Regions from separate parts of the Vreelandella titanicae genome, predicted to be linked through region 3. Evidence: predicted binding sites of a transcription regulator. Region 3 holds the regulator's gene; each other region holds the start of a gene.
The links. The regulator sigma-54, encoded in region 3, starts transcription at its own class of promoters, with help from an activator protein. The targets are predictions, from matches to a motif close to TGGCACNNNNNTTGCTNT.
Positions count from the first base shown of each region.

Region 1: HZS52_RS05975 (P-II family nitrogen regulator) is a predicted target of sigma-54. The motif match lies at 1,393-1,410, and genes of this name have one in related genera.
Region 2: HZS52_RS12085 (circularly permuted type 2 ATP-grasp protein) is a predicted target of sigma-54. The motif match lies at 1,135-1,152, and genes of this name have one in related genera.

Region 1 is NZ_CP059082.1:1,268,202-1,271,488, forward strand. It holds gene HZS52_RS05965 (TonB-dependent receptor) at 1-650, opposite strand, end outside; gene HZS52_RS05970 (accessory factor UbiK family protein) at 794-1,141, opposite strand; gene HZS52_RS05975 (P-II family nitrogen regulator) at 1,486-1,824, shown strand; gene HZS52_RS05980 (ammonium transporter) at 1,870-3,117, shown strand.
Region 2 is NZ_CP059082.1:2,638,752-2,642,038, forward strand. It holds gene HZS52_RS12080 (transglutaminase family protein) at 1-874, opposite strand, end outside; gene HZS52_RS12085 (circularly permuted type 2 ATP-grasp protein) at 1,239-2,720, shown strand; gene HZS52_RS12090 (alpha-E domain-containing protein) at 2,725-3,287, shown strand, end outside.
Region 3 is NZ_CP059082.1:4,178,066-4,181,352, forward strand. It holds gene lptB (LPS export ABC transporter ATP-binding protein) at 1-613, shown strand, start outside; gene HZS52_RS19345 (RNA polymerase factor sigma-54) at 743-2,158, shown strand; gene hpf (ribosome hibernation-promoting factor, HPF/YfiA family) at 2,256-2,564, shown strand; gene HZS52_RS19355 (PTS sugar transporter subunit IIA) at 2,569-3,039, shown strand; gene rapZ (RNase adapter RapZ) at 3,127-3,287, shown strand, end outside.

The DNA.
Region 1 (3,287 bases), 2.4 Mb from region 3:
TGAACCCGCTCGTTACCACCGCTGATGGATTGTGCGAGGCGTCGATCTATGTCATCGCTGTTGTTGAAGCCGGTGGTGATGCCTGCTTCAGTACGCCAGTTCAGGCCTTCTTCACCTTTGCGGGTAATGATATTGATCAAGCCCCCCGTAGCACCGCCGCCATACAGGCTGCTGGCGCCGGAAAGCACTTCCACGCGCTCAATATTGAAGGGATCGATGGCATCGAACTGTCGGGAAAGCCCACGGGAACTGTTCAGCGATACGCCGTCGATGAGCACCTGCACGCCCCGGCCTCGCATGTTTTGCCCATAATTGGTGCGCCCTTGCGGCGCCAGATCCAACCCCGGTACCAGATGCCCCAATGCTGTCTTTAGGTCTGCACCATTGCGGGTCTGCTGTTGCAGCATCTCTTTGTCAATTACCCATACAGCACCGGGAATTTGACTGATCTGACTAGGAGTGCGCGATCCAACGACCACCATGGTCTCGTCGGCGCTAGACGCAGTATTTTGGGCGAAAACGCCATTGGAGAAGCTCAGTAACAGGCCGGTGCCAACAAGCCCAGATATTGAAACAGACGACGGCGAAAAGAAAGGCTTTGCAAAAGGCAGCTTTGCAACAGATAGGTTTGATAGTGACAGGGCGTGCATAGTGAACAATCCGCAGACGGTAAGAAAATCAAAGGCGGAGAGTATCACCACGAAAAACAAAGTCAACGATAGTGATTCGTATTTATTTTGCGGTGCGCGCAGCAATAGGCCATTTCCCTATTGCTGCTAATGAAGCTTGAACGTTAAGCGGGTTTATTCTTCTCGTCTTCTGCATCTGATTCCGGCGCATGCTGCTCTGGAACTGGTGGGGCTTCAGCTTCGAGCGGCGTGGACGTCGTTGGCGCGGAGGCATCAACGGCTGCTTCAAGGTTAGCGACTTGGCGCTCTAACGCCTCTACCCGCGAACGGGTGCGCTGCAGTACATCCATTAAAATGTCGAAATCTTCCCGTGAGACAAGCTCCAGGCGGTCGAAGGCGCCACGCACGACTTGCTGCACGCCCTTTTGAATATCTTCTGGCGCCTGGGAGGCGTTTTGTAAACGGTCACCAATCTGCTGGGCCAAGCGGCTAATACGGTCTTGAGGCGCCATCGTTCTCTCCTAGATAAACCTGCTTTAAATATTGCTTACCGGTAAGGATACGCAACAGTTGGCGAATTCGCATGTATCGCGTGCTTTTACTGCTTAACCCAGGGTGTGCATCGAAATAGAGCAGGCTACTTTTGCTTACGCTCTTTTTTGGTGCAATAGCGGTGGTGTGAGAATGGATTTGCTCAGATTTAGCTCTGAGCTGCACTTTTGATGACGGCTAATTGGCTGACTTATAAGCAAAAAAAGTCAGCTGGCACAGTATGCGCATTATCGGTTCAGGTGCTTATTCTGGCGGCTGTGCCGCTACCAATCTAGCAGGACTTATCCAGCAGGGGAGATCCGGGATGAAACTCATCACCGCTATCATCAAGCCATTTAAGCTCGACGACGTTCGTGAGGCATTGGCCGACAACGGCGTTCAGGGCATTACGGTCACTGAAGTTAAAGGTTTTGGCCGTCAGAAAGGGCATACCGAGTTGTATCGTGGCGCGGAGTACGTCGTCGACTTTCTACCCAAGGTAAAAGTGGAAGTGGCCGTAGACGACGCCCGTTTGGAGAGCGTATTGGATGCAATCTGTAGTGCGGCTAACAGCGGCAAGATCGGTGACGGCAAGGTGTTTGTGACACCGCTTGAAGACGTTATTCGGATTCGGACAGGCGAGCGCGGTGCAGACGCCGTTTAACGCTGCTTTTTCGGATCATTTCTATAGTTCAACGGGGAACTTACAATGAATGAGTTGACTGATCTGAGCTACGCGCTCGATACGTTCTACTTTCTAATTTGCGGTGTGCTCGTCATGTGGATGGCGGCAGGCTTCTCCATGTTAGAGGCGGGCTTAGTACGCTCCAAAAACACCGCTGAGATCCTGACCAAGAATATCGCGCTGTTTGCCATTGCCTGCACCATGTATCTGCTGGTGGGCTACTACATCATGTACTCCAGCAGCGCTGGCGGCTTCCTGCCCAATCTGGGCTTCTTGATTGGCGCTGAAAACAGTGTGGATGCGGTTACCGCAGGCGGCGATGACGCGCCCTACTACTCCATGCGTTCTGACTTCTTCTTCCAAGTCGTGTTCGTGGCAACCGCCATGTCAATTGTGTCGGGTGCCGTCGCTGAGCGTATGAAGCTGTGGGCATTCCTGGCCTTTGCTGTGGTAATGACCGCGTTTATCTATCCGGTGTCTGGCTACTGGACTTGGGGTGGCGGCTGGTTGTCTGAAGTGGGCTACTCTGACTATGCGGGTTCCGGCATTGTGCACCTTGCCGGTGCGGCGGCTGCGTTAGCGGGTGTGATCGTGCTAGGCCCACGTAAAGGTAAATACGGTAAAGACGGTTCTATCCACGCTATTCCCGGTGCCAACATGCCGCTGGCAACGCTGGGTACCTTCATTCTGTGGATGGGCTGGTTCGGTTTCAATGGCGGTTCCGAGCTCAAACTTGCGGCTGTCGATTCTGCTAACAACGTGGCTCAGGTGTTTGTAAACACTAATGCAGCAGCGGCGGGTGGTGTGATTGCGGCACTGATCTTGGCCAAACTGTGGTTCCGCAAAGCTGACCTGACCATGGCATTGAACGGTGCCCTGGCTGGCCTAGTGGCTATCACCGCTGATCCGCTCTCTCCGACCGCACTGAGCGCTACCATTATCGGCGCAATTGGCGGCATCATCGTGGTCGCAGCCATCGTCACCCTCGATAAAGTGAAGCTGGATGATCCGGTCGGCGCGATCTCGGTTCACGGTGTTGTCGGTATCTGGGGCGTGCTGGCAGTGCCGCTGAACAATGACGGCGCATCATTCGGTGCCCAGATCATCGGTATCGTAGGTATCTTCGCTTGGGTATTCCTGGCCAGCCTGGTGGTATGGCTCATCCTGAAAGCCATCATGGGCATCCGGGTTAGCGAAGAAGAAGAGTATGAAGGCGTGGATATCGCTGAGTGCGGTCTCGAAGCCTATCCCGAATTTGGCATTAAGAAATAAACAGCGGTATTAAGAAATAACTTAATGCTGACCTAGTGAGCTGGCGTGCTCCTTCTAGCCTCCCCTTAGTGGGAGGCTTTTTTATTCTCTGCCGATAGCGGTGTATGCTGGTAGTTAGCGGTTAACGGCTGCGATATTCGCAGCCGTTCAACCCGACCCCATCATGGCCA
Region 2 (3,287 bases), 1.5 Mb from region 3:
GGATGCGCTCGACCTCCATGGTCACATCAAAGGTGACTTCACACTTATCCGAAAATCCGGTTATGGCCGCGGCGCTACCCGTCGTCGGAGTGGCGGCGAGGGGAATGTGTCCTTCGCCAGCGAATAGACCTGAGGTGGGGTCAAGGCCTACCCAGCCGGCGCCGGGCAGGAAGACTTCGGTCCAGGCGTGCAGGTCGGTGAAGTCCACCTCGCTGCCGCTCGGGCCGTCCAGCGCTTTAACATCTGACTTGAGCTGAATGAGATAGCCGGACACAAAACGAGCGGCGAGGCCCAGATGGCGGAAAATTTGCACCAGCAGCCAGGCACTGTCGCGGCAGGAGCCGCTGGCGAGTGTCAGCGTCTCTTCGCAGCTCTGAACACCGGGCTCCAGGCGCACTAGGTAACCGATGTCATTCTGCAGACGTTGATTAAGCGCGACCAGAAAATCGACGGTGGTAGTCGGTTCACGGGGAACGGCTTTGAGCCACTCCATCAGCCGTGGCCCTGATTCGGTTATTTCAAGATAGGGGCTTAGTTCTTGGCGCAGCGCTTCTGGGTAAGCAAAGGGAATCGTTTGCGCAATGTCGTCCAAGAAGAAATCGAACGGGTTAATCACCGTCATCGGGACGATTAGCTCGACGGCAATGGTTAACTCTTGGCGCGGTTCAGGGAACACCACGCGAGCATTGAAGTTGCCGAACGGATCCTGTTGCCAGTTTAAAAAGTGGTCATCGCCGGAGAGTTTGAGCGAGTACGCTTCGATATGAGTACGGCAGTGGGGCGCTGGGCGCAGTCGAATAACATGGGGCGAAAGACGCACCGGGCGGTCAAAGTGGTAAGTCGTACGATGATACAAGGCAACGCGAATGGTCATGAGCCACCCTCAAAAGAACCGTTATTAACCGGCTGGTCGGTTGGGTTAAGGAATAACCGAACGTTTCGCAAGTATCGTTCCACTTTTACTTTTTTGCAGCCGCTATCTTAACTAAGACGTTTAACTAAAGTGGAAATCGCGTTATGCACCAACTTGATGCCACTTGCGCGCACCAAGATAGGGCGTAAAGGCGTTTTAATTTCCTCGTGCTCTCTGTCAAGCGGCGTTTAAGTAAGTGAACGTTGAAATATCGCAAAAGATGGTACGCATTTTGCTCTCATTTGTTTGATTGTTTTGCACGCGGCAGGCCTACACTGAGCATTGAGGAAGTTGCCGCTTCCACCCCCGCGCCAGGAGAGCGCCCATGAGCCAAGTGAATTGGAATAACTATGCGTGTCGTGATTACTACGATGAGCTGATGGCCGCTCCCGGTCAGCCACGCGAGTCAGCGGGTGAATTGTGCAACATGTTGGCAAGGTTTAGCGCCGAGGAGTTAGCGGAGCGAAAAACCGCGGCGGAGATCGCTATTCGTACCATGGGGATTACCTTCACCGTCTACTCTGAAGGAGCGATGATTGACCGTGCCTGGCCCTTTGATATTGTGCCGCGAATCATTCCCGCCAGTGAGTGGCGTAAAACCGAGGCAGGCCTTAAGCAGCGCGTGCAGGCGCTGAATCTATTTATCGATGACCTTTACCATGATCAAAAAGTCATTAAGGACAAAGTACTGCCCGCCGAGGTGCTGGCACAATCGGTTAATTTCCGCCCCCAGTGTGTTGGCATTAACCCCCCTCACGGCGTATGGGCTCATGTATGTGGCTCTGACCTGGTGCGCGATGGCGACGGGACGCTCTACGTGCTGGAGGATAACTTACGCATTCCTTCCGGTGTCTCCTACATGCTGGAAAACCGCAATGTCACCAAGCGGGTACTGCCGGAGTTGTTCGCCTCAGGCAAGATTTTGCCCGTTGATGACTATGTGGCTCAGCTTTACGACATGCTGGCGGCGATGTCGCCAAGGCCAGGTGATGACCCCCAGGTAGTGGTACTGACCCCCGGGATCTACAACTCTGCCTATTTTGAGCACGCCTATCTTGCCCAGCAAATGGGCGTCGAGCTGGTGCAGGGAAGTGACCTACTCGTTGATGACGATGATGTGGTGTACATGCGCACCGTGGAAGGGCTACGCCGGGTCGATGTTATTTACCGCCGTGTAGACGATGAGTTTCTCGACCCGGAAGCATTTAACCCGGAATCCATGCTGGGGGTGGCGGGCCTAATGCGCGCCTGGCGGGCGGGGAAAGTAGCACTTGCCAATGCGCCGGGGGCTGGCGTGGCGGACGATAAGGTCGTTTACGCCTTTGTTCCCGCGTTGATTCGCTACTACCTCGATCAAGAGCCGCTGATCCCTAACGTGCCCAGCTACTTGTGTATGTTCGAGGACGACCGCCGCTATGTCCTCGACCACCTGGATGAATTGGTAGTGAAACCGGCCAATGAGTCGGGGGGCTACGGTATGCTCATTGGCCCACGCTCAACCAAAGAGACCCGCGAAGAGTTTGCCCGTTTGATTAAGGCGAACCCGCGAAACTATATGGCTCAGCCTACCCTGGCACTGTCGACCACGCCTACGCTGGCGAATGGATTACCGCAGCCGCGCCATGTGGATTTACGCCCCTTCATTCTGTCGGGGCCAGAAATCCATGTCACCACCGGTGGTCTGACCCGAGTGGCATTGATAGAAGGTTCGTTGGTGGTGAACTCTTCTCAAGGTGGCGGTAGTAAAGACACCTGGATTGTAGAAACCGACGACAAGGCGGCAGCGGCCGCGGTGAAAGGAGCCTAACGCCATGCTGTCACGCGTTGCAGAGAACCTCTACTGGATGGCGCGCTATATTGAACGTGCGGAAGACACTGCCCGTTTGCTGAGTGTCAATAGCCACCTTATGCTCGATTTGCCGGGGCGCCTGCCGTTAGGTTGGGCACCGCTTATCGAAATGACCGGCAGTCTGGAAGCCTTTACCGCACGCCATAAAGACTTTGATGAACGCAATGTGGTGCACTTTTTATGCGCTGATACTGACAATGATATTTCGATTATCTCTGCGCTTGCCAGTGCCCGTGAGAACCTCAGAACCACTCGGGATGTGGTGCCCCGGGAGATTTGGGAAGAGGTTAACCAGCTCTATCTGAGCGTGGCCGATCATGCCGAAAACGGTGTTAGTCCACGCCGTCGCGATAGCTTTCTCAAAAGCGTCATCCGTAGCTGCCAGGCGTTGACGGGCCTGATTGAAGGCACGTTAAGCCATGGCCCTGCGCGTACCTTTATTGAGCTGGGGCGTCAGTTAGAGCGGGCCGATATGACTACTCGCATCGTGGATGTGCGCTCTGCCAGCCTGCTGCCGCAAAACCC
Region 3 (3,287 bases):
CGGCGCGGGCAAAACCACCTCATTTTATATGATTGTTGGGCTGGTCAAATCCGACGCTGGCAAGGTGGGTATCGACGATGTGGATTTAACGCGCGCCCCCATGCACGAGCGCGCAGCCGCGGGGATTGGCTACCTACCTCAAGAGGCGTCTATTTTCCGCAAACTCTCGGTTGCCGAGAATATTATGGCGATACTCGAGACCCGCAAAGAGCTTAACCGCAGCGACCGCGAGCAGCGTCTGGAAGCGCTACTCGAAGACTTCCATATTACCCATATTCGCGACAACCTGGGCATGAGCCTTTCGGGCGGCGAGCGCAGGCGTGTAGAAATAGCCCGCTCGCTAGCCACAGAGCCCGCTTTTATTCTGCTCGATGAGCCTTTTGCGGGCGTTGACCCCATCTCGGTAGGTGAGATTAAAACCATCATTCGTGCACTGAAACAGCGCCATATCGGCGTGCTGATCACCGATCACAACGTGCGTGAAACACTAGATATTTGCGACATCGCCTATATCGTCGGCGATGGGCAAATTATCGCCAGTGGCTCACCCGCCTCGATTCTCACCAACCAAAAAGTAAGGGATGTGTATTTGGGTGCCGATTTTCGCCTGTAATGTTTTTGCCTTAATCGCCCCTAAATAGCGCTTTAAAACAACTTTACTACCAATGGCATGCTTATTGCACTTGCGCCAAGCACTCACTCGCACTAGGGTGGAGCATTCTGATTAACGAGTGGTTCTCAGATGGTCATGAAAGCTTCTCTCCAACTGCGTATCGGCACACAGCTGACCATGACGCCCCAGTTGCAGCAGGCCATTGCGCTGCTGCAACTCTCTACGCTGGATCTTCGTCAAGAAATTCAGCAGGCCCTTGATGCCAATCCCATGCTGGAGCAGGAAGATGAGTTTAGTGAGCAGGCTGTCAGCGAGCCTAAGGAAGAAGAGTGGTCAGAGAGCATCCCTACTGAGCTCTCGGTAGATAGCGACTGGTCAGATACCTATCAAGATATGGGAAGCCAGGGGGGCAGCAGCAGCGAAGGCCCCGACTTTGAGCGTCAGGCAGCCGGTCAGAGCCTGCATGGCCACCTGCTGTGGCAACTCGCCATGACCGATTTTAGCGCTCGCGAGCAGCTTGTCGCGGAAAGTTTAATCGACGCGCTAGACGCCAACGGCTACCTGACCCAGCCGCTCAACGACATCCGTGAAGGGCTTCGTGCCCAGAGCATTGACGGGCTAAGCCAGCGCGAAGTGGAAACCATTCTACTCAAGCTCCAGCAGTTTGAGCCGACCGGCATATTTGCCCGTGACTTGCGTGAATGCTTGATGCTGCAGCTCGCCGCCCTCCCCGATGATACGCCACTGCTGGTTCCCGCCCGCCGTTTAGTGCGGCAGTTTCTCGAAGCGCTTGGCAAAGACGATATGCGCCTGCTGAAACGCCGTCTAGGGCTCGACGACGAACAGCTGGCCGATGTCATCCTGCTTATTCGCAGCCTAGACCCACGGCCAGGCAGCGCTTACGGCGACACCGACGACAGCTATGTCACCCCCGATCTAGTCGTCCGCCACGATAATGAAGGCTGGCATTTAGAGCTCAACCCCGAGGCCCTGCCACGACTGCGCATTCAGCCCGACTACGCCAGCTTGATTAAGCGTGCGGATAAAAGCGATGACAACCAGTTTCTCAAAGAGCACCTCCAGGAAGCGCGCTGGTTGATCAAGAGCCTTTCTAGCCGAAACGATACGCTGCTGCGTGTTGGTCGCGAAATCATTACCCGCCAGATTGGCTTTTTAGAGCACGGCGAAGAAGCCATGAAACCACTGATACTGGCCGACATTGCCGAAGCCGTGGAGATGCACGAGTCGACTATTTCACGGGTAACGACGCAAAAATATATCCATACACCCCGTGGTGTGTTTGAACTCAAATACTTTTTCTCAAGCCAGGTGAGCGGCCAAGATGGCGACAGCCACTCCAGCACCGCCATCCGGGCACGACTCAAGAAACTGATTCAAGAGGAGCCGCCCGGCAAGCCACTTTCAGACAGCCGCTTAGTGACGCTATTAGGCGAAGGAGGAATTCAAGTGGCGCGTCGTACGGTGGCGAAATACCGTGAAGCCATGGGCATTCCCTCTTCCAGTGAACGGCGTCGTTTGCGCTAACTGCGTTAACGTTTCAGGGAAACTCTCGACAAGGGCTTTGCAACGCGGCAAAAAGGGTTACAATCGAAGTACAGTCCGATGGATAAGGAGCACGTCAATGCAAGTAAATATCACTGGTCATCACGTAGAACTGACTGACGCCTTGCGTGACTATGTCAACGAAAAGCTTGAGCGTGTAGAGCGCCATTACGACAATATAACTACGGTGCAAGTCACCTTATCAGTGGAGAAAGAGCGCCAGCAGGCCGCCTGTACGCTGCACGCCGCAGGTGCTGACTTACATGCGGAAGCCCTAGACAGTGATATGTACGCCGCTATCGACGCACTAGCGGACAAAATCGACCGTCAACTCGTTAAACACAAGGAAAAAGCACAAGCTCGCGCCCAAGGCGCCGGTGTGCGTTAATTCAATGACGTTGGAAACCATACTCCCCCCGGAACGCGTTCTGTTCGACGTCCCCGGGGGCAGCAAAAAAAGGGTGCTGGAGTTTTACAGCACCTTTATCGCCCAAAATATTCCCAGCCTGGACAGCCAAGAAGTGTTTAGCCGTTTAATCGGCCGCGAGCGCTTAGGCAGTACGGGTATTGGTAACGGCGTGGCTATTCCTCATGCGCGTAGCCCCCACTGCAACGCCCCTATCGCTGGATTTTTAAAACTGGCTGAAGCGATCGATTTTGACGCTATCGACGGCGACCCGGTAGATCTGGTGTTTGTCCTGTTGGTACCCGAAGAGGCAGATGACACGCATCTCTCACTACTGGGTCAGGTAGCGACCATCATGAATGATGCGGACACGCGCCAGCAACTGCGTAAAGCAGCCAGCCAGCGCGAACTGCTTGAGCTGATTACCGCCAAAATTCGCGAGCAATCAGCGGCCTAAGGGCCTGAAACCCTGTTCAGGGCAGATCATAGCAGGTTATTCGCTCACCACCCTCAACGCAGCTTGATCAAAGCAAAGAGAGACTCTATGCAACTGGTGATCATTAGCGGCCGCTCCGGGTCAGGTAAATCTATCGCCTTGCAAGCGCTGGAAGATCTTGGCTACTACGCGATTGATAACCTCCCAGCTATGTTGCTGGGGTCGTTGGTGGATGAACTGCGTGACCAGGGCGACCGGGCACATTTAGC